Regions from separate parts of the Agromyces archimandritae genome, predicted to be linked through region 2. Evidence: predicted binding sites of a transcription regulator. Region 2 holds the regulator's gene; each other region holds the start of a gene.

Region 1 (10,559 bases), 300 kb from region 2:
CACGAACGCGGTCTCGGTGACGACGACGGTCTCGGTGACCGCCGGCGGCGCCTCCGGGGCGGTGCAGGCGGCGAGCACGAGCGCCGCGGCCCCGGTCGCAAGCAGCGCCAGCGCCCCGCCGAGCGCGCTGCGATGCACGGGCCGGGGTGGTCGTCGGGGGCGCACGAAGTCACGCTAGAGCACCCGGCGGCGAACGGGAACCCCCGGTCGAGGCGCGTTTCGCCTCCCGTTCGGGGGGTTTCGTGAGTGGATGCCGGAGCGCGCCGCCTTAAGGAACGGGGCGCCGGGGCATCCACCCGCCGCAGAAGATACGGCGATCACCCGATGAGCCGGCCCCGCCTCAGAGAGGAGCGTGGAAGCACGCTGACGAACAGGAGCACGACATGTTCACCTCGGATCTCACCCTCGGACTGCACCGTTCCACCGTCGAGCGCGCCGAGCGCGAGCTCGCCATCCGCCGCTCCATCGCCGAGCGCGCCGAACGCGAGCAGGAGGCCGAGCGCGCCGTCGCCCGCCACCTGCTGCCCCGCCTCGCCGCCCGCTGAGCGCTGGCCGCCGTCGGTCGAGTAGGCCGCTCGCGGCCGTATCGAGACCCGGTGCGGGGTCTCGAGACGCTCGCTGCGCTCGCTCCTCGACCGGCGGCCCCGGCGGTCGAGTAGGCCGCTCGCGGCCGTATCGAGACCCGGTGCGCGATCCGCCCGCTGCGCTCGCTCCTCGACCGGCGACCCCGTCGGTCGAGTAGGTCGCTCGCTGCGCTCGCTCCTCGACCGGCGCCCCCGGCGGTCGAGTAGGCCGCTTGCGGCCGTATCGAGACCCGGTGCGGGGTCTCGAGACGCTCGCTGCGCTCGCTCCTCGACCGGCGACCCCGTCGGTCGAGTAGGCCGCTCGCTGCGCTCGCTCCTCGACCGGCGACCCCGTCGGTCGAGTAGGTCGCTCGCGGCCGTATCGAGACCCGGTGCGCGATCCGCCCGCGGCGAACCCACCCCCGCATGTCGGTGGCCGGTGGCAGCATGAAGGAGTGACCTCAGCAGCCGTGAGCCCGACGATGGTCGGGCGGCAGTCGCAGCTCGCGCGCGTGCGCGAGGCGTACGAGGCCGCGGCCGACGGCGAGTTCCGCGCGGTCGTGCTCGGCGGCGAGGCCGGCGTCGGCAAGACGCGGTTGCTCCGCGAGCTCGGCGCCTCGATCGGCGACGAAGCCCATGTGCTGTTCGGCCAGTGCGTGGATCTCGGCGACGTCGCGGCACCGTATGCCCCGGTCACCTCGGCGCTGCGCGAGCTCGCCGGGCGGCTGGGCGCCGAACGGCTGCTCGATGCGGCCGGCCCCGGCCGCATCCTGCTCTCGGCGCTGTTGCCCGAACTCGCCGCCGGCGAGACCGGCGAGGCCGGCGACGCCGTGCGCATCGTCGACAGCGGCGGCCGGTTGCACGAGGCCGTCGCCGTGCTGCTCGAGTCGGTCTCCGCCGAACGCCCCGTCGTGCTCGTCGTCGAGGACTTGCACTGGGTCGACGGTTCGACGCTCGCGCTGCTCAGATTCCTGCTGCGCTCGCTCGCCGGGCGCGTGCTGCTCGTCCTCAGCTACCGCAGCGAAGACGTCGGCCGCGGCCACCCGGTGCGCGCGTTCCTCAGCGAATCGGACCGGCTGCGCGCGGTCGACCGCTGGGAGCTCTCGCGCCTGACCCGCGGGCAGGTGCGCAAGCAGATGCGGGCGATCACGGGCCGCACGCCGACGGATGCCGTGCTCGATCGGGTGTTCCGGCGCAGCGACGGGGTGCCGTTCTTCGTCGAGGAGTTGCTGGACTGCGACGACAGCGTGCCCGAGACGCTCCGGGAGCTCCTCCTCGGCCGCTACGAACGCTTGAGCGACGAGGCGCAGGCCCTGCTCCGGCTCGTGTCGACCGGCGGGGTGCGCGTCTCGCATGCGGCGCTCGCCGAGGTCTTCGACGGGCCCGCCGATGCGCTCGACGCAGGCGCGCGCGAGGCTGTCGCCGCCGGCGTGCTCGTCGTCGACGGCGACGACTACGTCTTCCGGCACGCGCTCGTGCGCGAGGCCGTGCTCGACGACCTGCTGCCGGGGGAGCGCGCACGCTTCCACGCCCGCTACGCCGCGTACTTCGAACGCGCGGCCGAGGCGGGCCGGCGTGTGGCCGCCGAGATCTCCTTCCACTGGATGGGCGCCCACGACGCCGAGAAGGCCTTCCCGGCGACGATCGACGCCATGCGGCAGGCCCGCGACGCCTACGCGTATGCGACCGCCGGCGCCCTCGGCGAGCGGGCCCTTGAACTCTGGGATCGGGTGGGCGAACCGGCATCCATCGCCGAGATGAGCCGCATCGTGCTCTTCAGCCGCACCGCCGCACATCTCGACAAAGCCGGCGAATCGGCACGCGCACGTGCCCTGCTCGAACGGGCGATCGAGGAATGCGCGCCCGACGACCCGCAGTTGCCGAGGCTGCTGCGCGACCTCTCGCGGTACACCTACGACGGTAACCAGCAGCGCGTCGAGCTGCTGGAGCGCTCCCTCGAATACCTGCCGCCGGGCACCGACGACATGCTCCGCACGACGGTCATCGCCGAACTCGCCGGTCGGCTCATGGTCGCCTCCCGCTACGACGAGGCCCTGGCCCTCGCCGACGAGGCCGTCGAACTCGGGTTGCGGAGCGATGCGCCGCGCTACTCCTCGGTCGCCGCGAACATCCGCGGCGTGACCCGCGCCCATGCCCGCGGCGAGATCGACGAGGCCTTCGCCGATCTGGCGCGGGCCCGCGAGTACGCCGGCAGCGACGGTGCCGCCCTGCTGCGGTACTGGGTCAACGCGAGCGACCTCACCCATCTCGTCGGCCGCTACGAAGACGCCCTGCACCTGGCCGAGGAGGGCATGCGCCGCGCCGCCGAGATCGGGGTCGCGCGAAGCTCGGGCACCATCCTCATGTCCAACGCCGCCGAACCGCTGCTCGAACTCGGCCGCCTCGACGAGGCCCGCCAGCTCGTCGACCGCGCGATCGGCATGGACCCGCCCGTCACCTACCGCGTCTACCTCGAAAGCTGCAGCCTCTGGCTCGCGATCTGGACCGGTGACCTCGCCGGCGCGCGCGAACTCCTCGACAATCGGCCGGCCACGGCCCGGCGCATCGCCGTCGACGAATCGCAGGTCCGCCACCCGCTGCTGCGCGCGCGCATCGAACTCGCCCTCGCCGAGGGCGACCCAGGCGGCGCGCTGACGCATGCGCAGGCGGCTGCGGACGACCTGGCCGCCCCCGACGGTTCGCTGCGCTCGCAGGAAGCCGGGCACACGCTGCCGCTCGTGTGGGCGATGACGCGCGCGGTGCGTGCCGTGCGCGGTGCGGATGAGCGCGGTGCGGGCGGGCGCGCCGGCGCGGTTGCTTCGAGCGGTGCGGATGCTTCGGGTGCGGATGCCGCGCTCACCGCGGTCGAGGCCGTCGCCCGACGGGTGCTCGCCGGGACGGCGTCGTGGCCGACGCACGGGGTCTGGGCGCCGATGGCCGCGGCCGAGCTCGCCGGCGACGCCCCGGCGTTCCGCGCCGCGATCGACGCGGCCGAGAGCGAGCTCGCCCCTGCGCACCTCATGCCGTACGCCCTGCTGCAGCTCGCCAGGGCGCTCCTCGCCGCCGGCGAACGCCGGGAGGGCCGCACGGTGCTCGGCCGGGCCCGCGAGACCGCCGCGGAGATCGGGCTCGGGCTCCTCGTCGCCGAAGCCGATGCGATGGGGCATGCCGCCGGCGGCATCGGTGCCGCGGCCGCCGGTGCTGATGCTTCGGGTGCGGATGCCGGGAGCGCGGCGGACGCCGGGCGGCGCGCCGCGGCATCCACCCCCGACCCGCTCGCGGAGCTCACCGCCCGCGAACGGCAGGTGCTCGACCTCGTCGCCGAGGGGCTCAGCAACCGGCAGATCGGCGAACGCCTCTTCATCTCGGGCAAGACCGCGAGCGTGCACGTCTCGGCGATCCTCCGGAAGCTCGGCGCATCCACTCGCACCGAGGCCGCCCGGCTCGCCGCGGGGCCCCCGGCGCGCGCCGGGTGAGGGGGCATCTACCGAACAAATCGCGGCCTTGCGGGGGCCTGTCCGCAGGGCAGCGCGCCGCGGCATCCACTCGCGGCCAGCGGGCGCTTACCGCCCGTTGCGCAGGCGTGCGGGCCAGCCGCGCACGCGACGGCCGAGCATCGTGAGCTGGAACGCGAGGGTTCCCGCGGCGCCGATGATGATCGACGCGAGGCTCAGCAGGAACTCGAGGCCGGCGCCGCCGACCTGCGCCCAGGCGCCGTAACTCGCGGCGACTCCGATCGCGGCGGCCGCGGGGATCGTGTTCATCGAGATCAGCACCCCGACCAGGGCGCTCGATTTCGCGGACGTCAGCGACAGCATGCCGGCGATGCCGGCGAACAAGCCGATCACCGTGCTCAGCACGTTCGGCTGCCAGATGAACGCCGCGAGCGGCTCGTGCTCGTAATCGAACATGGTGCGCGGGAAGACGCCCGTCGCGATCAGCAGCAGGCTCATGAGCAGGGTGAAGGCGATGCCGACCGCATACCCGACGACCGCGGTCAGCACCGAGCGGCGGATGCCACGCGCATGCCGCCGCACGAGGCCCACCGAGATCGCCGCGAGCGGGCCGAAATCCGGCCCCACGACCATCGCCGCGACGAGCAGCACCGGCTGATCGAGCACGACGCCGACGCCGCCGATGCCCGTCGCGACGGCGATGAACACGAGATACGTCGCCGACAGCCGCACCTCGGCCTCGGTGCGCGACTCCACCTCCTGCAGCACGAGCGCATCGTCGTCGCCGCCGAAGATGTGCTGCGGCTCCTTCGACTCGGGCACCACCGACAGGTCGATGTTCTCGACGGCGATCGACCCGTGCTCGTTCACGCCCAGCCGGTCCAGATCGCGGATCAGCCGCCCCATCGCCGCTCGCTGCACATCGCACAGGATGACGTCGCCGGCCGGCCGCACCCCCGAGCCCTCGATCACGATGACGTTCACCACATCGGGAACGTCGAGCGCGGCATCCACCGCCTCGCGCAGCCCCACCGGCACGATCAATCGCAGATGCTCCACGAGCCCAGTGTGCCCGCCGCGCGCCCCGCCGCGGCCGCGCCGCGCCCGCAGACGCTGCGCCGCGCGCTCGCCACGCCCGACCCGCTCACCAGCGCTGGCGGACGTCCTCGGCCCAGCCGAGGAGGCCGTCGATGGGGTGGACGGTGCCGTCGTCGGCGGTGACGGTGCCGCGGTAGCGGCCGAAGCACTGGTGGGTGTCGGAGGCGATGAGGCCGAGGTTCGTGTGCGCGACGCGGTCGTGGAAGGGGTCGAAGCGGAGGGCGACGCGGTCGCCGATGATGCGCCAGGGGTCCAGCCAGCGGCCCGGGGTGTAGCTCCACTCGAGTTCGTCGGAGATCTTGTGCAGGCGGCCGTCGATCGAGAAGGCGTTCTCGGTGGAGCCGGTGCCCAGCGTCCAGCGTCCGCCGAGTTGCAGGCCGATCGTGTGCCCGTTGTTGCGACCGGACGCGGCGCCCCAGTTCCACGCCATCCGGTACGGCCAGCGGCCGCGGCCGTGGTCGAGCACCGCCCAGGCGTCGTCGCCGAGCTCGGCCGGCTCGCCGTCGACTTCGATCACGCCGCGGGCGGGCCGGGCGACATCCTTCACCGTGTACTGGAACCTGGTCGCCGACCACGGCACGACGACCCCGAGCGCCTCATGGCCGGCGGGGCGTTCGGCGACGACGTCGAGGCGCACACGGTCGGTCGTGGCGCGGATGCGGGTGCCGCCGCTCGAGCCGAGCTCCTCGATCCGCACCCGCACGCCCGGCACGTCCGCCGAGGCGACCCCGCGCCCGAGCGTTCCCGGCAGCTCGACACCCTGCGAGAGCGGCGTGATCGCCGTCCGGTCGATCTCCTCGCCCGAGGCGCGGTCGAGCACCCACACTTCGGTGAGCGTCGCGTAGTCGAGCATCGACACGGTGACGGCGGCGATCCACCGCCGGCTCGTGAACGCCCAGTACTCCCACCGTTTGTTGCGCAGCCGGCCGCGGAGGCCCCGGCCGATGCCGTCGGTGTCGTGCAGCGGATGCCGGCTCCAGCCGACCGCTTCGGGGTTCAGCCGCCCGTCGGGGCGGCAGAGGGCGACGGGCTCGGTGAGTTCGCGTTCGGGCACGGCGCGCCTTCCGGTTCGGTGTGCGCCAAGCGTAACGGCGAGTGGATGCCGGGGCGCACGCCGATCGCGGCGCCCCGCGGCATCCACTCGCGGGCTACTCGACCGGCGTCAGCACGAACACGGGGATGAGCCGGTCGGTCTTCGTCTGGTAGTCGGCGTACGGCGGCCATGCTTCGACGGCGCGGGCCCACCATTCGTCGCGTTCGGATCCGGTCGCGATCCGCGCACGGTAATCGCGCGTGACCGGGCCGTCCTGCAGTTCGACGAGGGGGTTGGCGACGAGGTTGTGGTACCAGAGCGGGTGCTCCGGAGCCCCGCCCTTCGAGGCGACGACCGCGTATTCGCCGTCGTGCTCGACGCGCATCAGCGGCGTCTTGCGGATCTTGCCGCTCTTCGCGCCGAGCGAGCTCAGCACGATGATCGGCCGGCCTTGCAGCGTGGCGGCCTCGGCCCCCTGGGAGGCTTCGAAGGCCTCGGCCTGCTTGCGGGCCCATTCGGCGGTGCTCGGTGCGTATTCTCCCTGCAGCGGCATGCGACTCCTTTGCTCGGCGGTGCGATTCGCGATGTGGCGCGTCGGCGGGCGGAGGCCCGGAGGCCCTGTGGCCCGGCGGCCCCGAGTGGATGCCGCGGCGCGCTCTTCTGCGATGCACAACCGAGCATCCGCCTCCGCCATTCCCGGCGGCGGGTGCGACGGCGGGCGCGTCGGCTGGTTGCGACGCGCGAGACCCGCGATCGGCGCCCGTGGTGCTGGCGCGGCCTGCGGCATCCGTCTACCGTGAGATCTGGGGGATGCCCGGCGATGTGGCCGGAATACGCGCCCCTTCCGTGAAGTTGAGTCAACTAGACTCAAGTTTGAAGGAAGGATGCGAAGTGGCGAACATGCAGGGCGCGCCGAGCTCGCAGGAAGAACAGCAGTCGGCGCTCGAACAGTTCGGGGTGGATCTCACCGAGCTCGCCGAGGCCGGCAAGCTCGACCCGGTCATCGGCCGCGACTCCGAGATCCGCCGGGTCAGCCAAGTGCTCACCCGCCGCACCAAGAACAACCCCGTACTCATCGGCGAGCCCGGCGTCGGCAAGACCGCCGTCGTCGAAGGCCTCGCCCGCCGCATCGTCGCCGGCGACGTGCCCGAGAGCCTGAAGGGCAAGAAGCTCATCTCGCTCGACATCTCCGCCCTCGTCGCCGGCGCCATGTACCGCGGCCAGTTCGAGGAACGGCTGAAGAACGTCCTGAAAGAGATCAACGAGTCCGAGGGCGAGATCATCACCTTCGTCGACGAACTGCACCTGCTCATGGGCGCCGGCGGCGGCGAAGGGTCCGTCGCGGCATCCAACATGCTGAAGCCCATGCTCGCCCGCGGCGAACTGCACCTCATCGGCGCCACCACCCTCGACGAATACCGCGAGTACATCGAGAAGGACGCCGCGCTCGAACGCCGCTTCCAGCAGGTCTACGTCGGCGAGCCGAGCGTCGAAGACACCATCGCGATCCTCCGCGGGCTGAAGAGCCGCTACGAGGCGCACCACGGCGTCACGATCTCCGACGCCGCGCTCGTCGCCGCATCCACCCTGTCGAACCGGTACATCTCGGCCCGGCAGCTTCCCGACAAGGCCATCGACCTCATCGACGAGGCCATGTCGCGCCTGAAGATGGAGATCGACTCCAGCCCCGTCGAGATCGACGAGCTGAAACGCCAGGTCGACCGCATGAAGATCGAAGAGCTCGCCCTCAAGAAGGAGAAGGACGACGCCTCCAAGGAGCGCCTCGCGAAGCTCCGCGACGACCTCGTCGGCCTCGAACGCGAACTCGCCGAGCTCGAAGAGCGCTGGTCGCGCGAACGCAGCGGACTGAACCGCGTCGGCGACCTCAAGAAGCGCCTCGACGAAGCCGTCACCGACCGCGACCGCGCCATGCGCGACGCCGACTACGCACGCGCATCCAAACTCGAATACGAGACGATCGCGCAACTGCAGCGCGACCTCGAGGCCGCCGAGCAGGCCGAAGCCGCCGACGACGAACCCCGCATGGTCAACGAGCAGGTCACCGAAGACGACATCGCCGCCGTGATCTCGGCATGGACCGGCATCCCCGTCGGCCGGCTGCTGCAGGGCGAGACCGAAAAGCTCCTGCACCTCGAAGCCGAACTCGGGCGGCGGCTCATCGGGCAGAAGCAGGCGGTGACGGCGGTGGCGGATGCCGTGCGGCGATCCCGGGCCGGCATCAGCGACCCCAACCGCCCCACCGGCTCCTTCCTCTTCCTCGGCCCCACCGGTGTCGGCAAGACGGAGCTCGCCAAGGCGCTCGCCGAGTTCCTCTTCGACGACGAGAAGGCGATGATCCGCATCGACATGTCGGAGTACGGCGAGAAGTTCTCGGTCTCGCGGCTCGTCGGCGCCCCTCCGGGATACGTCGGCTACGACCAGGGCGGCCAGCTCACCGAGGCGGTGCGCCGCCGGCCCTACTCGGTCGTGCTCTTCGACGAGGTCGAGAAGGCCCACCCCGAAGTGTTCGACGTGCTCCTGCAGGTGCTCGACGACGGCCGCCTCACCGACGGGCAGGGGCGCACGGTCGACTTCCGCAACACGATCCTCATCCTCACCTCGAACCTCGGCTCGAACTACCTCGTCGACCCGTCGCTGTCGTGGGCCGAGAAGGAGGAGGCGGTCATGCAGACCGTCCGCCAGGCCTTCAAGCCCGAGTTCGTGAACCGCCTCGACGACATCGTCGTGTTCTCGGCGCTCACCGAGGACGAGCTCGCCGAGATCGTGAACCTCTACATCGACCGCCTCGCCGACCGCCTGCACGAGCGCCGCCTCAGCCTCGGCGTCACGCCCGACGCGCGCGCGTGGCTCGCCGAACGCGGCTACGACCCGATCTACGGGGCCCGGCCGCTGCGCCGCCTCATGCAGCACGAGATCGACGACCGGCTCGCGCAGGGGCTGCTGTCGGGGGAGATCCACGACGGGGACTCGGTCGTCGTCGGCCTCGCCGGCGACGGCGAGCGGCTCACCGTCCTGCCGACGACCGAGCCGCCGGTCGAGGAGTAGCGGCGCCCTCGACGCGCCGCTGTGCGGGCGCCGCCCCGGGCGCCGCCCCTGTGGGCGCCGCTGTGCGGTCGCTGCTGTGCGGCCGCCGCCCTGTGGGCGCCGCTGTGCGGGCGCTGCAGTCCTGCGCAATGCAGGAGTGCAACCGTGTCGTGGGGCCTTCTCCCGCATGGGCGGGTGCGACACGCCGTGCGTGTTCCTGCATTGCGCAGACGACACGGCTGCGGAGGGCGTCGCGGCGGGCGGATGAGGCCGGGCGCGCGGTGAGGGACGGGTAGGTGCCGGGTGTGGATGCCGCGCGGTCGGACGAGGGCCGGGAGCCGGGGTGCGCGGTGATCGGGTGCGTGCCGCCTCGCGCGGCGCCGGTGTTCTGCGCAATGCAGGAGTGCAACCGTGTCGAGGGGCGTTCTCCCGCATGGGCGGGTGCGACACGCCGTGCGTGTTCCTGCATTGCGCAGACGATGCAGTTGCGGAGGGCGTCGCGGCAGGCGGATGAGGCCGGGCAGGTGGTGAGGGACGGGTAGGTGCCGGGTGTGGATGCCGCGCGGCGCGGATGCCGGGCGCGGATGCCGCCGGGCGCGGATGCCGCGGGGGCGGATGCCGGGCGCGGATGCCGCCGGGCGCGGATGCCGCGGGGGCGGATGCCGGGCGCGGATGCCCCGGGGCACGGATGCCGGGGTGCAGGTGCCCGAGCGCCCTCCGGCTACTCCGCAGCCGGGGATGCGGCCGCCGCCGCGGGCACGCCGTTGGCGTGCGCCGGGAGGCGGCGTTCCAGTACGAGGGCGAGCACGGCGACGCCGAGGCAGCCGGCGACCATGACGGCGATGTAGATCCCCGAGAGGCCGTGGTCGAGCAGGAGCCCGGCGACGACGGGGCCGAGGATCGCGCCGGCCTGGAACGATGCCGAGTTGACCGCGTTCGCCCGGCCGCGGCTGCGGTCGTCGGCGAGGTCGTTCACGATCGCCGGGATCGAGGGCTGCATGAGGGTCTCGCCGAAGGCGAAGACCCCGGTGAACGCGAGCACTCCGGCGACCGCCGCCCAGGAGCCGGGCAGCAGCCCGGCGGTGCCGAGCAGCATCCACGACACGGTCCAGATGAGGGCCATGACGATGAGCACCCGGGTTCGGCGGTGCCCGGCGATGCGGTTCAGCACGGTGAACTGGAGCAGCACGATGACGGCGGTGTTCACGGCGAACGCGAAGCCGATTGTCTGCGTCGACACTTCGGCGACGCCGCGCGCATAGGCGGGGAAGCCGGCCTCGAACTGCCCGTAGCCGACGAAGACCGCGAGGAACGACAGCAGGGTCATCCAGCGCACCGCGGGTTGTCTCAACAGGTGCAGATAGC
Region 2 (10,559 bases):
CCCCACCCTCGGCGCCGGAATCTCTGCGCAATGCAGGATCGCGCACGGCGTGTCGCGGCGCCCATGCGGGAGACGGGGCCGCGACACGCGCGCACTCCTGCATTGCGCAGGGGGTATGGAGGCGCACAGCATGGGGGGCGCACAGCATGGGGGGCGCAGGCGGCACGAACCACGATTGGGCCAAGCTCGTGCTCGTCGACGGCGGCTGGCCGGTCACCGAGGAGAACGTCGCGGTGATCACCCGGTGGATGCGGCAGGAGAACGGCCCCGACAACTGGTGGAACCGCAACAACCCGTTGAACAACGGCTACGGTTCGGGCGGCGGTTCGGGCCTGGGCAGCTACGGCACCCTGGTGGATGCCGCCCGGTACGCCGCCGACAACCTGAAGGCGCGTTCCTTCTATACCGACATCGTCGCAGGCCTCGAACACGGCGACGACGCGGATGCCACGGCGGCGGCGATCTGGGCCTCGCCGTGGGCGTCGAGCCACTACGGCAACGGCACGCACTGGTCGACGACGCCGGTGCCGGTCGTGACCGCGCCGGCCGAAGCCTGGGGCTGAGCCCCGGCGCGTTCCGCATCCCCGAGTGGATGCCCCACGCGCCGTACGCGCGGGCGCGAACCATACCGCATCCACCCCGGAACATCGTGGCGTGATTGCGACACCGATCCACTCGCTTTGGCGGCGATGAGTCGCGCTCTCGCACGCCGTGCTGCAGATTATTGCGCCGGAAACGTGTCGGAAACGCGATTCGATCACGATCTTGCGAAGGAATCGCACATCCTCGCCACGTGTGGTTAGACTCCGATTCATCCTGCCGTGACGCAGGAACCCGACACATTCATCACTGCGATCCCTAAAGGGGGGTACCCGGGCTGTGATCAAGTACCTGTTGCGACGCACGGTCAGCTGGCTGCTGCTGATCTTCGTCGCGACCAACGTCACGTATTTCCTGGCCTGGGGATTCCTCGATCCGCGGAGCAACTACGTCGGCCGGCGCCCCCCGCTCAGCTACGACCAGATCTCCGCGATGCTCGAACCGCACAACCTGAGCGACGCCGTGCCCCTCGCCGAACGCTGGTGGACGTGGCTGACCGGCATCTTCCTGCGGTGGGACTGGGGCGTCAGCGCCGTCGGCGACTCCGTGAACGACCAGATCGCCTACCGCATGTGGGTCAGCGCCGAGCTCATGCTCGGGGCGACGATCATCATGACGGTGCTCGGCATCGGCCTCGGCGTCTACACCGCCTCGCGGCAGTACAAGCTCGCCGACCGCATCGGCCAGGCGACCTCGATCATCACGATGAACATCCCGATCATCGTCGCCGCCCTCGCGATCGTCATCATCGCGATCGACATCAACCAGGCAGTCGGCACCCGCATCTTCTACGTGACCGGGTCGGCGAACCCCGAGATCACCGGCTTCTTCCCCGCCCTCATCGACGTCCTGCAACACCTGATCCTGCCCACGCTCGCGCTCGTCCTCACCGGCTACGCGGCGACGCACTTCCTGCAGCGCTCGCTCCTGCTCGACAACATCAACGCCGACTACGTGCGCACGGCCCGCGCCAAGGGCCTGACGAAGCAGCAGGCGATCCGCAAGCACGCGCTGCGCACCTCGCTCATCCCGGTCGCCACGCAGGTCGCCTTCTCGATCCCGGCGATCTTCACGGGCGCGATCCTGACCGAATCGATCTTCGGCTGGAACGGCATGGGTCGCTACTTCATCACGACCATCGCGACGAACGACGTCCACGGCGTCGTGGCCGTCGCGGCCTTCGGCGCGGTGCTCACCGCGATCGGCGCCCTGCTCGCCGACATCGCGGTCGTCATCCTCGATCCTCGAGTGCGGGTGAGCTGACATGTCCGATATGACCACCGATCCCCTGCAGCACGGCGACACCGACGTCGCGGCGGTCCAGCCGCTCGGCGAGGGCGGCCCGTCCCCCCGCAAGCGCATGTCGAAATGGCGGCTGTACACGCGCCGTTTCATGCGGAACCGGCCCGCCGTCGCCGGCGCGATCATCTTCGTGATCATCGCCCTGTTCGCGATCTTCGGCGACCTCATCGCGCGGTACCCGTACCAGGATCTCGACTTCCTCTCGATCTCGAAGCCGCCGTCGGCCGAGCACTGGTTCGGCACGAACGACGTCGGCAACGACACCTTCGCGCAGGTCGTGCACGGTCTGCAGCGCTCGCTCATGATCGCCCTCATCGTCTCGATCGGCACGACCGTGATCTCGGCGATCATCGGCGCCTCGGCCGCGTTCTTCGGCGGGGTGTACGAGCGGGCGATGCTGCTGCTCATCCACTTCCTGATGGTCATCCCGACCTTCCTGCTGCTGTCGATGATCTCGAACGACTCGGGCGGCGACTGGCGGGTGATCGCGTTCGCGCTGATCATCATCGGCTGGTTCTTCCCGGCCCGCACGATCTGGACGCTGTCGCTGTCGATCCGCGAACGCGACTACATCGCCGCCGCCCGATACACCGGGGTCGGCGGGTTCAAGATCGTCATGCGGCACATGCTGCCGAACATCGGCTCCCTCCTCGTCATCCAGTTCACGCTCGGCGTCGTCAGCGCCGTCATGACCGAGACGGGCCTGTCGTTCATCGGCTTCGGCGTGAAGACCCCCGACGTCTCGCTCGGCTCCCTCATCGGCCTCGGCGCGAGCTCGATCACGAGTTCGCCGTGGCTGTTCTACTTCCCCGCCGGCGTGCTGACCCTGCTGACCGTCTCGATGGCGCTCGTCGCCGACGGCCTGCGCGACGCCCTCGACCCGACCTCCGCGGCTGGAGGTCGCGCATGACCGCCCCCGTCCTCTCCGTCCGCGACCTGCAGGTCACCTTCCCCTCCGAAGCGGGGCGGGTGGATGCCGTCCGCGGCGTCTCCTTCGACCTCGAGGCCGGGCGAACGCTCGGCATCGTCGGCGAGTCGGGCTCCGGCAAGTCGGTCACGTCGCTCGCGATCATGGGCCTGCTCGCAGACACCGCCCACGTCGAGGGTTCGGTGCGCTTCGACGGCAAAGAGCTCATCGGCCTCACCGACCAGCAGATGTCGCGCATCCGCGGCAACGGCATGTCGATGGTGTTCCAGGATCCGCTGACCTCGCTCACCCCCGTGTTCACGGTCGGCGACCAGCTCGTCGAGGCCCTCACCATCCACAAGGGCATGTCGAAGCGGCAGGCGTGGGCGCGTGCGATCGAACTGCTCGAGCTCGTCGGCATCCCGAACGCATCCAAGCGCGTGAAGTCGTTTCCGCACGAGTTCTCCGGCGGCATGCGCCAGCGCGTCGTCATCGCGATCGCGATGGCCAACGACCCGAAGCTCATCATCGCCGACGAACCGACGACGGCCCTCGACGTCACCATCCAGGCCCAGATCCTCGACCTGCTGCGCACCGCGCAGCGGGAGACCGGTGCCGCGGTCGTCATGATCACCCACGACATGGGCGTCGTCGCGAACATCGCCGACGACGTGCTCGTCATGTATGCGGGCAAGCCCGTCGAGCAGGCCCCGGTCGGCGAACTGTTCGCCCACACGCGGATGCCGTATTCGATCGGTCTGCTCGCCGCGATCCCGCGCGTCGACAAGTCCGAGAAGACCCCGCTCGTGCCGATCAAGGGCAACCCGCCCTCGCTCGTCGAGCTGCCGAAGGGCTGCCCGTTCGCCCCGCGCTGCCCGATCGCGATCGACGCATGCCGCGAGGCCGAGCCCGAACTGCTGCCGGTGCCCTCGCTCGTCGAGGCCGGCACGCACGTCGCCGACCACAAGGCGGCCTGCATCCGCGTCGCGGGCATCGAAGACGGCCTCATCGACGGCGAGCCGGTCTTCCCGGTGCCCGAGATCCCCGAGTCCAAGCTGACCCGCACGCCCCGCGAGGAGCGCCCGATCACCCTCGAGGTGAAGAACCTCCGCAAGGAGTTCCCGCTGCTGAAGGGCGCGTTCCTGAAGCGCCGCGTCGGCACGGTCTACGCGGTCAACGGGCTCGATTTCGACGTGCGCCAGGGCGAGACGATGGCGATCGTCGGCGAGTCGGGTTCGGGCAAGACGACGACGCTGCTGGAGATCATGGATCTCGCCAAGCAGCAGCACGGCGACATCAAGATCGGCGGCGTGAGCGTCGCCGATCTGAAGAGCCGTTCGGCCGAGCGCAAGCTGCGCCGCGACCTGCAGATCGTCTTCCAGGATCCGATGGGCGCGCTCGACCCGCGCATGACCGTCGGCGACGTCATCGCCGAACCGCTGCGGACCATCGGGATGAAGACCGACCCGGCCGGGCGCCGCGTCGACGAGCTCATGGAGCTCGTGGGCCTGAACCCCGATCACGCCGACCGGTTCCCGGCCGCGTTCTCGGGCGGGCAGCGCCAGCGCATCGGCATCGCCCGTGCGCTTGCGAGCGAACCGAAGATCGTCGTGCTCGACGAGCCGGTCTCGGCGCTGGACGTGTCGATCCAGGCCGGCGTCATCAACCTGCTCGACGAGCTGAAGGTCAAACTCGGCCTCTCCTATCTCTTCGTCGCCCACGACCTCTCCGTCGTCAGGCACATCGCCGACCGGGTCGCGGTCATGTACCTCGGCTCCTTCGTCGAATACGGCGATGTCGACGCCGTATTCGACAACCCGCAGCACCCGTACACCGAGGCGCTGCTCTCGGCGATCCCGATCCCCGATCCGGTCGCGGAACGCGGGCGCGAGCGCATCGTGCTCACCGGCGACCTGCCGAGCCCGACCGACGACAGCCCCGGCTGCAAGTTCGTCAGCCGGTGCCCGCTGTACCAGACCCTCGACGACGCGCGGAAGGCGCGCTGCGAGACCGAGACCCCGGCACTGACCGGCGCGGAGGGGGTGCACACGAACGCCTGTCACTGGAGGTGACGGGCGCCGGGCATCCACTCCGCGAACCCCCTGCACTGGCATTCCCCCCGAGAGGAGCACGAGCGAAGAGCATTGAGCGTGACCCACTGACAACACATTCCATTCCAACCGGAGCGCCCACGAGGCGTGAAAGGAACATCATGAAGCTCAAGAATCTGGCCGCGATCGCGGCGGGCGCGGCACTCGTGCTCACCGTCAGCGCGTGCAGCAGCGGTGGCGGCAACGAGGCCACCGAGTCCAAGGCCCCGGCCGAGACGAAGACCGCCGACTACAACCCCCAGGAGCGCGACGCGCTGCAGGAGGGCGGCGAGGTCACCTTCCCGATCGGCGAGATCCCGCCGCAGATGAACCCGTTCCAGGCGGACGGTTCGGTCGACACCTCGACCCTGTGGGACTGGTACAACCCGCAGCTCATCCTCTTCACCCCCGAGGGCGAGGCGTACAAGAACGACGCCTACCTCGACGGATGGGACATCGAGACCGAGGACGGCAAGACCGTCGTCACCTTCACGTTCAACCCCGACGCGCACTACAACGACGGCACGCCGATCGACTGGACCGCGATCGACACGACGTGGAAGGCCAGCAACGCGACGAACGAGGCCTACCAGGCCTCCTCGACCGACGGCTACAAGCTGATCGAGTCGGTCGCGGCCGGCGCCGACGACAAGCAGGCCGTCGTCACCTTCGGCCAGGAGTACGCCTGGCCCGAGGGTCTCTTCAACAACATCCTGCACCCGGCCGTGAACTCGCCCGAGGTGTACAACACCGGCTACCTGAACACGCCGAACGAGCAGTGGGGCGCCGGGCCGTACACGATCGACAAGTTCGACTCGAAGGGCGGCACGATCACCTTCGTGCAGAACCCCGAGTGGTGGGGTGAGAAGGGCCTGCTCGACAAGGTCACCTTCCGCATGCTCGACGACACCGCCGAGATCAACGCCTTCAAGAACGGCGAGGTCGACATGGCCGCGACGGGCACGAAGGACCGCCTCGCGCAGGTCGAAGACCTCGACGGCGTCGTCACCTACCGCGCCATGCGCACGGCGACGAACCTCTTCACGCTCGACGCCGAGAACCCGCTGCTGTCGGACCTCGACGTCCGCAAGGCGATCTTCATGGGCATCGACCGCGACGCGCTGAAGGAGGTCGTCTGGGACGGCCTCGACTACAGCGAGGAGCCGGCCGGTTCGTTCACGCTGTTCCCCTTCCAGGAGGGCTATGAGAACAACCTCGACGCCGCCGGCTGGTCGTACGACCCCGAGGCTGCTGCGAAGCTCCTCGAGGACGCCGGCTGGGAAGAGGGCGAAGACGGCATCCGCGAGAAGGACGGCGAGAAGCTCTCCCTCACGCTGCCGCTCTTCGGCGACGACCCCATCGTGGAAGCCCGCGGCAAGGTCATCAACGCGCTCCTCAAGGAGATCGGCGTCGACATCAAGATCGACGTGCGCCCGTCGTCGGACTTCTCGACCGACTACAGCTCGAAGAACTGGGACGTCATGATGCTGGGCTTCAGCTCGTCCGACCCGTTCGGCTTCGCGTACTTCTGCCAGCTGTGGTGCTCCGACTCGGGTCTGAACCTCTCGGGTTCCGGCACGCCTGAGCTCGACGAGAAGATCCACGCGCTCGAGGCCATCGGCGACCCCGCCGAGCAGATCGCGGAGGGCAACAAGCTCGAGGCCGAGGCGTTCGCCGAGACCTGGGGTATCTTCCCGCTGTACGCCGGCCCCTCGATCTTCACGGTCAAGGAGGGCCTGGCCAACCTGACGCCCGAGTTCTACACCGGTCTCGACGGCTTCGGCCGCCAGCCCGTGGAGAACGTGGGCTGGGAGAAGTAACCTCTCTCGCACCTCGCAGGGGGTCGGCCTTCGGGCCGGCCCCCTGTGGCGTTGCCGAGTGTGGATGCCCCGGCGCGCCGCAGCTCAGTCGTCGCCGCGTTCGAGGGGCCGCCAGACGACGACTGCGGTCTCGCGGCGGGTGCGGGTGCCGGCGCGGAGCGTGATGACCTCGCCCTCGGTTCCGGCCGCGAAGACACGCCGGCCGGGGCGGTTCAGCATCTCGTCGGCGAGCGCCGATTCGAGTTCCCGCACCCGTGCTTCGAGCTCGGAGACCCGGTCTTCGAGGCCGAGCACGCGGCGGATGCCCTCGAGGCCGACGCCGTCGGCGGAGAGCTGCGCGATCTCGCGGAGTTGTTCGACGTCGCGCATCGAGTAACGGCGGGAGCGGCCCGCGGTGCGCCGCGGCGAGACGAGCCCGAGCCGGTCGTACTGGCGGAGCGTCTGCGGGTGCATGCCGGCGAGTTCCGCGGCGACGGAGATCACGAACACGGGGCTTGCGCGATCCATGTCGTCCTCCGTTCTTCTCGTTGCCGCCGTTCTTCAGCGGCGCCGTCGCTCGGCGGGTACCGTCCGGCAGTCATCGCCGCCCGGCATCCGCCGGCTCAGTCCTCGGCCCGCTCGAGCAGCTCGGCGCGCGGGTCTTCCTCGGGCAGTTCCGCGTCGAACGCGCGAAGCTTCTCCTCGGCATCCTTCGACAGATGCGACGGCACCGCAACCTGCACCTCGGCGAGGAGGTCGCCGGTGCCCTTCTGGGTCTTCACGCCGCGACCCTTGACCCGCAGCACGCGGCCGCTCGGGGTGCCGGCGGCGACCTTCAGCTTCACCGGGTCGCCGCCGAGGGTCGGCACGCGGATGGTCGCGCCGAGCACCGCCTCGGCGAAGGTGACCGGAACCGTCACGCGGAGGTTCAGTCCGTCGCGTTCGAAGACGGGGTGCTTGCGCACCGAGACGGTGAGCACGAGGTCGCCGTTCGCGCCGCCGTCGGGCGAGGGGTGGCCCTTGCCGCGCAGGCGGATCTTCTGCCCGTCGGCGACGCCGGCGGGGATGCGCACGGTGATCGGCTTGCCCTCGGGGGTCTGCAGGGTGATCTGGTCGCCCTTGGTGGCGGTGATGAAGTCGAGCGTCGTGGTCGCCGCGACGTCGCGGCCGGGGGTCGGCCCGCCCGCACCGCGGTAGCCGCCGGTGGACTGGCCGAAGCGACCCGAACCGAACAGGCCGCCGAAGAGGTCGTCGTAGTCGGCGCCGCCGCCGCCCTGCTGGAAGGTGAAGCGCTGACCGCCGCCGCCCTGGTTGAACATGCCGCCGAAGACGTCTTCGAAGCCGCCGGCCCCACCGGCGCCGCCGCCGGGCGCGGTGAAGCGCGCCCCCGAGCCCATGGCACGGATCTGGTCGTACTCCTTGCGCTGCTCGGCGTCGGAGAGCACCGAGTTCGCCTCGCTGATCTCCTTGAACTTCGCCTCGGCGGCCGTATCGCCTGGGTTCTGGTCGGGGTGGTATTTGCGCGCGAGTTTGCGGTACGCCTTCTTGATGTCGGCGTCGCTCGCGTCTTTGGAGACGCCGAGCACCTGGTAGAAGTCCTTGTCGAACCAGTCCTGGCTGGCCATCGGCACCCCCTTCTGTGTGTTCGTTGGTATGTGGACGCCGGTCGAGGAGCGAAAGTGGGGCGGGACCCTGGAAAGGGGGTCTCGATACGCTCCTTCGTCGCTACTCGACCGGCGGAGGTCGCTACTCGACCGGCGGAGGTCGCTACTCGACCGGCGGAGGTCGCTACTCGACCGGCGGAGGTCGCTACTCGACCGGCGGAGGTCGCTCCTCGACCGGCGGGAGGGGATGCGGTTACGCGGGCGTCTTGACGACGACCTTCGCCGCCCGAAGCAGCGTCGAACCGAGCGTGTAGCCCGTCTCGACCACCTCGGCGACGGTGTCGACCTCGACGTCGGACGAGGGCTGCTGGAAGATCGCCTCGTGCCTGGTCGGGTCGAAGGGCTCGCCGGGCTCGCCGAACGGCTCGAGCCCGAGCTTGCCGACCGCCGCGCGCAGCTTCGCCGCGATCGTCGCGAACGGGGCGTCGCCCTCGAGGTCGCCGTGCTTCTCGGCCCGGTCGAGGTCGTCGAGCACCGGCAGCAGCACGGCGACGGCGGAGCCGACCGCACGCTCGCGTTCGACCTCTCGGTTCGCCTCGGTGCGCTTGCGGTAGTTCGCATACTCGGCGGTGACCCGCTTGAGATCGGCGAGGTGCTCGTCGTTCGGCTCGGCCGTCTCGGCATCGGCCGCGTTCAGGATGTCTTCGACGGTGAGGGGCGCCTCATCGGCATCCGCACCCTCGGCATCCGGTGCCGCGGCATCCGCACCCGAATCCGGGGCGGCCCCGGGCGCCGCATCGGCACCCGGGGCGGCAGGCTGACGAACCTCGCCCGTCTCGGGGTCGATGCGCCGCCCAGCACCCTCAGAGGGCTCAGGGCGGATCACCGGCTCTTCGGGGTTGGTGTTCTCGTCGGTCATGGCCTTACTTCTTCTCGTCCTCGTCGTCGATGACCTCGGCGTCGACGACATCCTCATCGGAGTCGGCCGGCTGCTCGCCGGCGGGCTCGCCGCCCTCGGCACCGGCAGCGCCCGCGGCATCCGCCTGGCCCTGCTGGTAGATGGCCTCGCCCAGCTTGGACTGCGACTGCGAGAGCTTCTCGAACGCGGTCTTCACCGCGTCGTCGTCGTCGCCGGCGAGCGCCGTCTTCAGGGCGTCGACGTCGGCCTGCACCTCGGACTTCACGTCGCCGGGCAGCTTGTCCTCGTTGTCCTTGATGAGCTTCTCGACCGAGTAGGCGAGCTGCTCGGCGGAGTTGCGCGTCTCGGCGGTCTCGCGACGCTTCTTGTCTTCGGCGGCGTGCTCCTCGGCCTCGCGCACCATGCGGTCGATATCCTCCTTCGGCAGGCTCGAACCGCCCGAGAGGCGGATCGACTGCTCGCGACCGGTGCCCTTGTCCTTCGCGGTGACGTGAACGATGCCGTTCGCGTCGATGTCGAAGGTGACCTCGATCTGCGGGATGCCGCGGGGGGCCGGGGCGATGCCGGTCAGCTCGAAGGTGCCGAGCGGCTTGTTGTCGCGGGTGAACTCGCGCTCGCCCTGGAAGACCTGGATCGCGACCGACGGCTGGTTGTCGTCGGCGGTCGTGAAGGTCTCGGACCGCTTCGTCGGGATGGCCGTGTTGCGCTCGATGAGCTTGGTCATCATGCCGCCCTTGGTCTCGATGCCGAGGCTCAGCGGGGTGACGTCGATGAGCAGCACGTCCTTGCGCTCGCCCTTCAGCACACCGGCCTGCAGGGCCGCGCCGACGGCGACGACCTCATCGGGGTTGACGCCCTTGTTCGGGTCCTTGCCGGTCTCCTTCTTCACGAGTTCGGAGACGGCCGGCATACGCGTGGATCCGCCGACGAGCACCACATGGGCGATGTCGGAGACCTTGATGCCCGCTTCGCGGATGACGTCTTCGAAGGGCTTCTTCGTGCGGTCGAGCAGGTCGCTCGTCATGTTCTCGAACTCGGCGCGCGTGATCTTCTCGTCGAGGTTCGCCGGGCCCGATTCGGTCAGCGACAGGTACGGCAGCTGGATGCTCGCCGACATGCCCGAGGAGAGCTCCTTCTTCGCCTGCTCGGCGGCCTCCTTGAGGCGCTGCAGGGCGATCTTGTCGTTCGAGACGTCGACGCCGCTCGTGTCCTTGAACTTCTTGATGAGCCACTCGACGACGCGCTGGTCCCAGTCGTCGCCGCCGAGGCGGTTGTCGCCGGAGGTCGCGCGCACCTGGATGGTCGAGAAGTCGTCGTCCTTGCCCACCTCGAGGAGGG
Region 3 (10,559 bases), 1.6 Mb from region 2:
CGGTCGCCCGGGGCACGGGGTGCACGGTGATGCGGCCGTCTTCGGCATCCACTCGCACGCCTTCGCCGTCGCCGAGGCCGCCGCCGACGAAGAGGTCGGCGATGCGGTCGTCGACTTCGCGCTGGATGACGCGGCGGAGGGGTCGGGCGCCGTATTCGGGCTCGTAGCCGAGTTCGGCCAGGAGCTCGATGGCGGCATCGGTGACCTCGAAGGCGACCTCGCGGGCGGCCAGGCGCGCTTCGGTGGCGCCGAGCATGAGATGCACGATGCGGCCGAGTTCGTCTTCGCCGAGCTTCTGGAACAGGACGATCTCGTCGATCCGGTTCAGGAACTCGGGGCGCATGGCCTCGCGGAGCTTGCCCATGACGCGGGCGCGCACCTCGTCGGAGCCGAAGCCCGAGGCATCCGCCCCGGCGACGAAGCCCATCGCGCCCGAGCGGGACGCGAGGAACTCGCTGCCGAGGTTCGAGGTCATGATGACGACGGTGTTGCGGAAGTCGACCGTGCGGCCCTGGCCGTCGGTGAGGCGCCCGTCGTCGAGGACCTGCAGGAGCAGGTTGAAGACGTCGGGGTGGGCCTTCTCGATCTCGTCGAACAGCACGATCGAGTACGGGTTGCGGCGTACGCGTTCGGTGAGCTGGCCGGCCTCGTCGTAGCCGACGTACCCGGGAGGGGCGCCGACGAGACGGGAGACGGTGTGGCGTTCGCCGAACTCCGACATGTCGAAGCGGATGATGGCGCCTTCGTCGTCGAACAGGCGTTCGGCCAGGGCCCGGGCCGTTTCGGTCTTGCCGACGCCGGTGGGGCCGAGGAAGAGGAAGGAGCCGACGGGCCGGTTCGCGTCGCCCATGCCGGTGCGGCTGCGGCGCACCGCCTTGGCGACGGCGGTGACGGCGTCGTCCTGGGCGATGACGCGGGCGTGCAGTTCCTGTTCGAGGTCGGCGAGGCGTTCGCGTTCGGTCTCGGTGAGGCGGCTGGCCGGGATGCCGGTGGCGCGCGAGATCACGGCGGCGATCTCGGCTTCGCCGACGACGGCCGCCGGGGTGTCGGAGCCTTCGCCGGCGGTGGGGGTCTCGAGACGCTCCTGCGGAGCTCCTCGACCGGCGGAGAGGGTCGCGTCGGTCGCTCCTCGACCGGCGGGGGCGGTCGCGTCGTCGAGCTTGGTCTGCACCTTGCGGATCTCGTCGCGGATGCGGGAGGCCTCTTCGTAGCGTTCGGCCGAGACGGCGGCGTTCTTGTCGGCCTCGAGGGTGGCGAGGCGTTCGATGAGCGCGGAGACGTCGACGGCGGCGCCGAGCTTCAGGCGCAGGCGTGCGCCGGCCTGGTCGATGAGGTCGATCGCCTTGTCGGGCAGGACCCGGTCGGTGAGGTAGCGGGCGCTGAGCTCGACGGAGGCGCGGATGGCGGCGTCCGTGTAGTGGATGCCGTGGTGCGCCTCGTAGGCGGGCTTCAGGCCCTGGAGGATGAGGACGGCGTCTTCGATGGAGGGCTCGCCGACCTTGACGGGCTGGAAGCGGCGTTCCAGGGCCGGATCCTTCTCGATCTGCCGGTACTCCTTCAGGGTCGTCGCGCCGACGAGGTGGAGTTCGCCGCGGGCCAGGCGCGGTTTCAGGATGTTGCCGGCGTCCATGCCGCCGTCTCCGGCGCCGCCGGCACCGACGACGGTGTGCACCTCGTCGATGAAGACGATGAGTTCGCCGCGGTGTTCGGCGATCTCGTCCATGGTCTTCGTGAGGCGCTCTTCGAAGTCGCCGCGGTAGCGGGTGCCGGCGAGCATGGCGGGCAGGTCGAGGGCGATGACGCGTTTGCCGAGCAGCTGCTCGGGCACGTGCTGTTCGATGATGGCGCTTGCGAGGCCTTCGACGATGGCGGTCTTGCCGACGCCGGCTTCGCCGATGAGCACGGGGTTGTTCTTCGTGCGGCGGCTGAGGATCTCGATGGTCTGCTCGATCTCGTCGGCGCGGCCGATGACGGGGTCGAGTTCGCCGGCTTCGGCCAGCGCGGTGAGGTCGGTGCCGAACTTGTCGAGCATGGGGGTGGCGGATGCCGCCTCGGGCTCGGCCGGGGTCTCTTCGCCGCCTGCGGCGGTCACGGTTTCGCGGACGCCCTGAGTGAGGGCTTCGGCGGTGACGCCGGCGCGGGCGAGGACCTGGCCGGCGGGTGCGTCCTGCCCGAGGACGAGCGCGAAGAAGAGGTGTTCGGGGTCGATGTAGGTCGAGCCGCTGGAGCGGGCGACCTGGTAGGCGTGGAAGAGCGCGCGGGAGGCGCTCGGGGTGATCGTCGCCGCATTGATGTCGGCCTTGTCGCCGGCTGCGGGCAGGCGGGCCTCGGTGGCGGTGATGATGCGTTCGTGGCTCGCGCCGGTGCGTGCGACGGCCTGTTTCACGCTGTCGTCTTCGACGATGACGCGCAGGATGTGCAGGGCGTCGAGTTCGGTCTGGCCGCGGTCGAGCGCGAATTTGCCGGCGCGCTGCAGGATGCCCTGCGTGCGGGCGGTCAGGAATCGGCTGAGGTCGATCGAACGCGCCTGACGCGCCCGCTCGCCCTCGAGGTATCGGCTGAGGAACTCGTCGAACGAATTCTGGCCGTCCTGGGGGGTGAAGTCTTCAGGCACCAAGTCCTCCTATTGGTCTATTGGTGAAACTTGAGTTGGGTACGCTCAAGTTCAACGCGTGGGGCGTCGGAGTATTCCCGGTGGCCGTGCGTCCTGCAACCGCGACCGGCGCGAGCCCGTGCGCCTAGCGTGGGAGGGAACGGACGAGGAGGTCGTCATGGCCGGGCTCTCACCCATCCAGCCGTGCCTGTGGTTCCACGATCGGGCGCGCGAGGCGATGGAGTACTACGTCGGGGTGTTCCCCGATTCCCGCATCACCGCGATCCAGGACTACCCCGACGAATCGCTCGACGAGCATTTCGCAGGCATGTCGGGCAAGGTGCTGAACGGCGAGTTCACGCTGAACGGGGTGGATTTCGTCTGCCTCGACGGCGGACCGGAGTTCACGATGACCGAGGCGGTCTCGTTCGTGGTGAGCTGCGACGATCAGGCCGAGATCGACCGGTACTGGGCGGCGCTGTCGCATGTGCCCGAGTCGGAGCAGTGCGGCTGGTGCAAGGATCGCTTCGGCGTCAGCTGGCAGATCGTGCCGGCGCGCATGGGCGAACTGCTGCAGACGCCGGCGCAGATCCAGGTGATGATGGCGCAGAAGAAGATCGTCATCGCCGAACTCGAGAACGCCTGACGAACGGCAGGCACGGGGTCAGCCGGGAAGCATCGCCCGCAGGGCGCCGATGGTGTCGGCATCCGCCGGCGGCTTGTCGTCGCGGTAGCGTTTGACGCGCGCGAAGCGCAGGGCGACGCCGCCCGGGTATCGCGTCGAGCGCTGCACGCCGTCGATGGCGATCTCTGCGACGGTGACGGGTTCGACGAAGACGGTGGATGCCGTGCGCGACGTCTCGATCTCGCCGAACCGCTGCGTCTGCCACGCGAGCATCGCATCGGTGAGGCCCTTGAAGGTCTTGCCGACCATCGCGAATCCTCCGGGCTCGCCGAACTCGCCTGCCGGATCCCGCGCCCCGAGGTGCAGGTTCGACAGGGTGCCCGTGCGACGGCCGTAGCCCCGCTCGGCGGCGAGCACGACGAGGTCGAAGGTGTGCACGGGTTTCACCTTCACCCATGCGCCGCCGCGACGGCCCGCCGCATAGGGCGAGCCGATCGCCTTGACGACGACGCCCTCATGGCCGGCGGCCAGCGCCGCCTCGGAGACGCGTTCGGCTGCGGCCGGGTCGGCGGTGACCTCGCCCGGCACGCGGAGGCCGGGCGCGAGGCGTTCGAGGGCTGCCAGGCGTTCGGCCAGCGGCAGGTCGATGAGGTCGCGGCCGTCGAGGTGGAGGAGGTCGAAGAAGCGCGGCGCGAGCCGGGCCTCGCGTGCGGCATCCGCTCCGAACCGCGACATCGTGTCCTGGAAGGGTCTCGGGGCGGCCGACGAGGAGGCCGACCTCTTCGAGGGCCGCGGGCGGGCCGCTCAGGGCGATCACCGCGGTCTCGCCGAGGTCGCCGGAGAGCATCGCGGCCCGTCGCACGAGGTCGCCCGGCCGGTCGGCGGCGCGGGCGAGCGCGTCGAGGAGGACGCCTTCGAGGGCGCCGGTGCGCACCTCGCCGAGGATCGCGCGGGCGAGGAAGCCCTGTTCGCCGGCGGTGGCGCGGCCGGTGAGCTCTGCGACGAGGCGGCTGCGTGCTGCCGCGGACCCCGGTCCGCCTGCGGCGGCGAGGCCCAGTAGCACGTTCCCAGTCTGCCACCGGCCTCCGACACCGGCCGTGCCGGGCCCGGGGACGCCGAACGCCCGACTCCTTCGGGTATGGAGCCGGGCGTTCGGCGATGGTTCGGCCGGGTCAGTACCAGCCGGTGGCGCCGGAGTGGTCCCAGGCCGCGCACGGCGAACCGTAGCGGTCCGCGATGTAGCCGAGGCCCCAGGCGATCTGGGTGGCCGGGTTGGTCTGCCAGTCGGCGCCGGCGGAGGCCATCTTGCTGCCGGGCAGCGCCTGCGGGATGCCGGTGGCACCGCTGGAGGCGTTGTAGGCGTTGACGTTCCAGCCGGACTCCTTGTCCCACAGGGCGACGAGGCAGCCGAACTGGTCGTCGCCCCAGCCGTAGGAGGCGAGCATGCCCTGGGCGATGGCCTGGGCGCCGCTCGGGTCGGTCGGAGCCGACGGGTAGGAGACGGCGGCCTCCTCGGCGGCTGCGGCCTCTTCGGCCGCGGCCTGTTCGGCGGCGGCGCGCTCGGCGGCGGCCTGCTCTTCGGCGGCCTTCTTGGCGGCCTCCTCGGCGGCCTTCTTCTCGGCGGCGGCCTTGTCGAAGGCGGCGACGGCATCCGTCACCTTCTTCGTCTCGGCCTTGGTGTCGGCCGTGAGGTCGATGGTGTCGCGTGCGTCGAGCTTCTGGTACCCGCCGAGCTTGTCGACGAGGCCCTGCAGCTTCGCGGCGTCGGCCTTGCCCTTCGCGGCGGCGACCGCCTTCGTGCCGGCGTCGATCGCGGCCTTGGCGCCGCGTTCGGCGTGGGCGGCGAGCACGTTGCCGTACGCGCCGAACTCGGCCGCGCCGCGCATCTCGGTCGCGCTCGTCAGCGCCGCCGTCTGGGCGATGCTGTCGCGCTGCGCGGCGACGGAGGACTGCACGACGAATCCGGTGCCGACGCTCGCGGCGACGGCCACGGCGGCCCCGATCATGAGGCTGCGCTTGCGCGCCGTCTTGCGGCGGCGTTCGTTTGCGCGCGGGGTTTCTGAACTGGACTTCTTGGGGGAGATGAGATCAATCGGGTTCTGCATAGTTGTTCGTGTTGTGAACCACCGGTGCGCGCACGCAGAGGCGATTACGATTCTCGGGTTGCGCCCGCACTCGGGTTCTGCGCGGACGAAGGCCCCAGTCTGCGCGCGGGTTCTGCATGAATCCTCACGTCTGCCTGGCAAAGTCCTCAAAAAGGGGGACCCGCGGGAGCCCCGACATCCGCTCACGGGCGACGTTCAGGCGGCACTCGGCGAGCCCCGTATCCTTGGTCGGATGGAAACGAGCGAGACCCTCGGCGGGATCGCCCAGTGGGCGGTCGATCTCATGGACGCCCTCGGCGCCCCCGGCGCGGCGATCGCCATCGCCGCCGAGAACCTCTTCCCGCCCCTGCCGAGCGAGATCATCCTCCCGCTCGCCGGGTTCGCCGCCAGCCGCGGCAGCCTCGGCCTCGTCGAGGTCATCATCTGGACGACGATCGGCTCGATCGTCGGCGCCCTCGCCCTCTACGGCCTTGGCCGCTGGCTCGGCGCCGAACGCCTGAAGCGCATCGCCGACCGGATGCCGCTCGTGCAGGTCTCCGACGTCGATCGAGCCGAGGCCTGGTTCGCCAAGCACGGCGGCAAAGCCGTCTTCTTCGGCCGTATGATCCCCATCTTCCGCAGCCTCATCTCGATCCCGGCCGGCCTCGAGCGGATGCCGGTATGGCGCTTCCTGCTGCTCAGCGCAGCCGGCAGCGCCATTTGGAACACCGTCTTCGTCGTCGCCGGCTTCCAGCTCGGCGAGCACTGGCACATCGTCGAGGACTACGCCGGCGTCTTCCAGAAGATCGTCATCGCCGTCGTCGTCATCGCCGTCGCCGTCTGGATCGCGCTGCGGGTGCGGCGCATCCGCCGCGAACGACGCGACACGGCACCCACCGGCCGATGATGCGGGCACGCCCCGCGAAGCGCTAACTTTGGGGGCGGCGTCACCCCGGACGCCGATGAGAGGAGCCCCCATGGACCAGCAGCAGATCGACCTCGTGCAGACGAGCTTCGCGAAAGTCGCCCCGATCGCCGACACCGCCTCGGCCCTGTTCTACGACGACCTCTTCGAGCGGGCCCCGGGCGTGCGCCCGCTGTTCTCCGAGGACCTCACCGAGCAGCGCCGCAAGCTCATGCAGATGCTCGGTTTCGCCGTCGCCGGCCTCAGCGACTGGGAGCAGGCCGTGCCGGCCGTCCGCGAGCTCGGCGCCCGTCACTCCTCCTACGGGGCCGAGCCGGCCCACTTCGCCGCGGTCGGCGCGTCGCTGCTCGCCACCCTCGAGAAGGGCCTCGGCGACGACTTCACCCCCGAGGTGCGCGAGGCGTGGACGACGGCGTTCGGGATCATCGCCGCGGAGATGCAGGCCGGAATGGAGTCGCAGGCGGCCTGACGCCCGCCCGCGGAGACCGGGAGGCCGCATGGACGAGGCGACGCCGATCCTCTTCGACCTCCCGCTCCGCGGCCGCATGCTCGTGCAGAACAGCCCGGCCCGGCGCATCCCGAGCCACGGCACGACCCTGTTCGGCACGAGCCACGCCGTCGACCTCGTCCCCGTCGACGAACACGGGCGATCCGCGCCCCGCGACGTCCGCAGCCTCGTCGCGCTCGAACCGCCCGAACGCTTCCTCGGGTTCGGGATGCCGGTGCTCGCCCCTGCGGCCGGCTCCGTCGTCGCCGCCCACGACGCCGAAGCCGATCACGAGGCGCGCCGTTCGCCGTTCGTGCTCGTGCCGTACGCGCTCACGCAGGCCGAGCGCGTTCGCGAGGGCATCACCGGGCTCGCCGGCAACCACGTGGTCGTCGCGCTCGGCCCGGCCGGCCCGTTCGCGCTGATCGCGCATCTGCGCCGCGGCACGCTGCGGGTCGGGATCGGGGAGACGATCGCGGCCGGCGATGCGATCGGCGAATGCGGCAATTCGGGCAACAGCACCGAGCCGCACGTGCACGTGCAGCTGAGCGACACGGACGACTGGGCGAGAGCCCGCGGGGTGCCGTTCGCGTTCCGGCGGTACCGTGATGCCGGCGGCGCCGTGATCCGGGGCGGGATGCCCGGCGAGCGGGAGGTCGTCGAGGCCGTCTGAGCCGGGTGCGCCGCCCGCATCCGCCGACCGGATTTGACCTCAACCTGGCTTGAGGTCGTAGGGTCGCAGCATGCTCCACCCCGAGACCGCCCGATGACCTACGTCATCGCTCTTCCCTGTGTCGACGTCAAAGACCGTGCGTGCGTCGATGAATGCCCCGTGGACTGCATCTACGAGGGCGAGCGTTCGCTCTACATCCACCCCGACGAATGCGTCGACTGCGGCGCATGCGAGCCGGTCTGCCCGGTCGAGGCGATCTCCTACGAGGACGACCTGCCCGAGGAATGGGCCGACTACTACAAGGCCAACGTCGAGTTCTTCGACGAGATCGGCTCGCCCGGCGGCGCCGCGAAGCTCGGGGTCGTGCCGAAGGACCACCCGCTCGTCGCCGCTCTTCCGCCCCAGGGCGACGCCTCGTGAGCGGCAGTGCCGCGGCATCCGGGGTGCGGGTGCCGGCCGCGCCGGCCGGCACCCCCGAAGCCGTCGACGCCTTCAAACTCGCCTTCCGCGCCCACCCCGCCGGCATCGCGCTCATCACCGCCGAGGGCGATGACGGGCCGGTCGGCCTCACGGCATCCAGCGTCGCCTCGGTCGCCGTCGACCCGCTCGCGCTCGCGTTCTCGGTCACCCGCGCCACCGGCAGCGCCGGCGGCATCCTCCGCGCCCCGGGATTCGTCGTGCACCTCCTCGGCGCCGACCACATCGCCCTGGCCGAGACCTTCGCCCGCTCCGGCACCGAACGCTTCACGCCCGAGCAGGGCTGGCGGCGCCTGCCGACGGGCGAACCGCATCTGCCGGGCGCCCGTGTCGCCTTCCGTTGCCGGAGCCTCGCGGTCACCCCCGTCGGCTCCTCGTCCCTCGTGCTCGCCGAGGTGCTCGAGGTACTGCCGGGCGAGGCCGGCGCGGCGGTCGTCTACCACGATCGGCGCTTCGTGCCCCTCGAGTGAGACCACGGCCGAAGTGCGTCAGGGCATCTTGCCCGGCGGCACCTTCTCGGGCGCCTCGAAGTCGGTCGCCCGGCCCACGCGCCGGTTCACGATCCACGTCACGATCCAGAGCACGACGCCGATCGCGAGCAGCACGAGCGCGATCCGGTACTCCCCCGGGTTCCGGCCCGAGAACGGCAGCACGAGGTACAGGCACGCCAGTGAGGCGATGACGGCGATGACGCGATTCGTGCGGAAATGGCGGTGCTTCACGGGGTTCTTCCGCAGCACGAGGACGGCGAGGTTCACGATGCAGAAGACCGCGAGCAGCAGCAGCGAGGTCGTGCCCCCGAGCAGGGCGACGACGGTGGTGCCCTGCGCGAGCGAGACGTAGGCGATGAGGCCGATCGCGATCGCGGTGGTGAAGAGCACGGCCAGCCACGGGGTGCGGCGCCGCTTCAGCACGAGCGCGAGCACGTCCGGCACGACTTGCTGCTTGGCCATGCCGTAGATGAGCCGAGAGGCCATGAGCATGTTGATGAGGGCCGAGTTGGCGACGGCGAACATCGAGATCCACGGCAGGAGCTCGTTGATCGGGAAGCCGGGGGCGGCGGTCTCGACGACGACCACGAGCGGCGCCTCGCTGGCGGCCAGTTCGCCGACGGGCACGATCGCGACCGACAGCACGGCGATCGCGACGTAGACGACGCCCGTGATCGACAGGCCGGTGATCATGATCTTCGGGAACACGCGGGTGGGATGCCTGGTCTCCTCGGCCATGTTGACCGCGTCTTCGAAGCCGACCATCGCGAAGAAGGCGAGCGAGGTCGCCGCGGTCACGGCGACGAAGGCCCCGCGTTCGTCGGTCGATTCGAAGGCGACGACGCGCGACCAGTCGCCCTGCCCGCCGACGACGGCCCACAGGGCGATGAAGATGACCAGGAGCAGGCCGGACACCTCGATGAGGGTGAGCACGACGTTCGTGCGCACGCCGGCGGCGACGCCGCGGAGGTTGATCAGCATGAGCACGACCATGAACACGATCGCCAGCACGAGCAGCAAGGGATCGGCCGGGTCGGGTGCGGCGCCGCTGAAGGCGCGCACCATGTTCACGGCGAAGGCGCGGGCGGCGGTGGATGCCGAGGTGATGCCCGAGCACATGACGGCGAACATCACCATGAAGGTCACGAAGTGGATGCCGAAGGCCTTGTGCACGTAGAGGGCGGCGCCGGCGGCCTCGGGGTACTTCGTGACGAGTTCGAGGTAGGAGAAGGCGGTGAGCATCGCGACCGCGAAGGCGATGAGGAACGGCAGCCAGGCGGCGCCGCCGACCTCGCCGGCGACCTGCCCGGTGAGGGCGTAGACGCCGGTGCCGAGGATGTCGCCGACGACGAAGAGGAGCAGGAGCCGGGGCCCCATGACCCGTCGCAGCGCGGGCGACCCGGTGGGGTTCGGGTCGATCTGCACCTCACCGGTGTCGGCGGGCGGTTCGGCGGGCCCCTGCGCGGCGCGCCCCGGTTCGGGTGTCATGGATGTCCCCCTCCACAGCGCCGCGGTTCTGCATACGGCGGTGCCGGCAGCGTACGGCCGCCGTGCGCCGGCGAGCGGGTGCGGGCACGGCGCGTCGTGTGGATGCCGGGAGTCGCGGCATCCACACCCACCCGTCGCCCCTCGTCGCCCGGCGAACGATTCGCCGACGCAGCGCAGGTTAGGCTAACCTAAGCGGCGGGCGGCGACGAGTCGCCCGTGCCACCGCAGCCCCGCGTAGGCCGCCGAGCGTGCCGCAGCGGCACCACGTCCTGGAAGGAACCATGACCGCCTCATCCCTCACCCGCACACGGCTGGCCGGCATCGCCGCGCTCGCCGTCGCCGGCATCGTCGCCCTTGCGGGCTGCTCCTCCTCCGCCGCCGAGCCGAAGGCCGACGACGACACCACCGCATCCGCCGGCTGGCCCCGCACCTTCGAGAACGCCGACGGCACCGAGACCGAGATCCCCGCCCAGCCCGAGCGCATCCTCTCCACCTCCGTCTCCGTCACCGGCACCCTGCTCACCATCGATGCCCCCGTCGTCGCGAGCTCCGGGGCCGCGAACGGCGCCTTCTTCGCGCAGTGGGCCGACATCGCCGACGAGCGCGGCGTCGCACCCCTCTGGGGCGCCGGCAGCTTCGACCCCGAATCGGTCATCGCCGAAGACCCCGACCTCATCGTCGTCTCCACGACCGGCGCCGACTCCGTCGTCGACCGG

What was found. The regulator HspR, encoded in region 2, represses chaperone genes until heat shock. The targets are predictions, from matches to a motif close to AAGTTGAGTCNNNNNGACTCAACTT.
Region 1: G127AT_RS07075 (ATP-dependent Clp protease ATP-binding subunit) is a predicted target of HspR. The motif match lies at 6,999-7,023, and genes of this name have one in related genera.
Region 3: G127AT_RS01360 (ATP-dependent Clp protease ATP-binding subunit) is a predicted target of HspR. The motif match lies at 2,642-2,666, and genes of this name have one in related genera.

The regions. Positions count from the first base shown of each region.
Region 1 covers NZ_CP071696.1:1,563,444-1,574,002, reverse strand. The annotation lists gene G127AT_RS07105 (LysM peptidoglycan-binding domain-containing protein) at 1-165, opposite strand, end outside; gene G127AT_RS07100 (hypothetical protein) at 384-545, shown strand; gene G127AT_RS07095 (helix-turn-helix transcriptional regulator) at 1,019-4,039, shown strand; gene G127AT_RS07090 (DUF389 domain-containing protein) at 4,127-5,077, opposite strand; gene G127AT_RS07085 (DUF2804 domain-containing protein) at 5,163-6,170, opposite strand; gene G127AT_RS07080 (nitroreductase family deazaflavin-dependent oxidoreductase) at 6,265-6,702, opposite strand; gene G127AT_RS07075 (ATP-dependent Clp protease ATP-binding subunit) at 7,041-9,215, shown strand; gene G127AT_RS07070 (MFS transporter) at 9,916-10,559, opposite strand, start outside.
Region 2 covers NZ_CP071696.1:1,862,242-1,872,800, reverse strand. The annotation lists gene G127AT_RS08470 (hypothetical protein) at 147-563, shown strand; gene G127AT_RS08465 (ABC transporter permease) at 880-1,863, shown strand; gene G127AT_RS08460 (ABC transporter permease) at 1,874-2,812, shown strand; gene G127AT_RS08455 (dipeptide ABC transporter ATP-binding protein) at 2,809-4,881, shown strand; gene G127AT_RS08450 (ABC transporter family substrate-binding protein) at 5,022-6,719, shown strand; gene G127AT_RS08445 (heat shock protein transcriptional repressor HspR) at 6,804-7,226, opposite strand; gene G127AT_RS08440 (DnaJ C-terminal domain-containing protein) at 7,322-8,323, opposite strand; gene G127AT_RS08435 (nucleotide exchange factor GrpE) at 8,556-9,221, opposite strand; gene dnaK (molecular chaperone DnaK) at 9,226-10,559, opposite strand, start outside.
Region 3 covers NZ_CP071696.1:278,592-289,150, forward strand. The annotation lists gene G127AT_RS01360 (ATP-dependent Clp protease ATP-binding subunit) at 1-2,614, opposite strand, end outside; gene G127AT_RS01365 (VOC family protein) at 2,772-3,239, shown strand; partial or broken gene G127AT_RS01370 (ATP-dependent DNA ligase) at 3,258-4,269, opposite strand; gene G127AT_RS01375 (aggregation-promoting factor C-terminal-like domain-containing protein) at 4,391-5,323, opposite strand; gene G127AT_RS01380 (DedA family protein) at 5,556-6,209, shown strand; gene G127AT_RS01385 (globin family protein) at 6,280-6,696, shown strand; gene G127AT_RS01390 (M23 family metallopeptidase) at 6,725-7,387, shown strand; gene fdxA (ferredoxin) at 7,481-7,807, shown strand; gene G127AT_RS01400 (flavin reductase family protein) at 7,837-8,334, shown strand; gene G127AT_RS01405 (APC family permease) at 8,353-9,843, opposite strand; gene fepB (Fe2+-enterobactin ABC transporter substrate-binding protein) at 10,125-10,559, shown strand, end outside.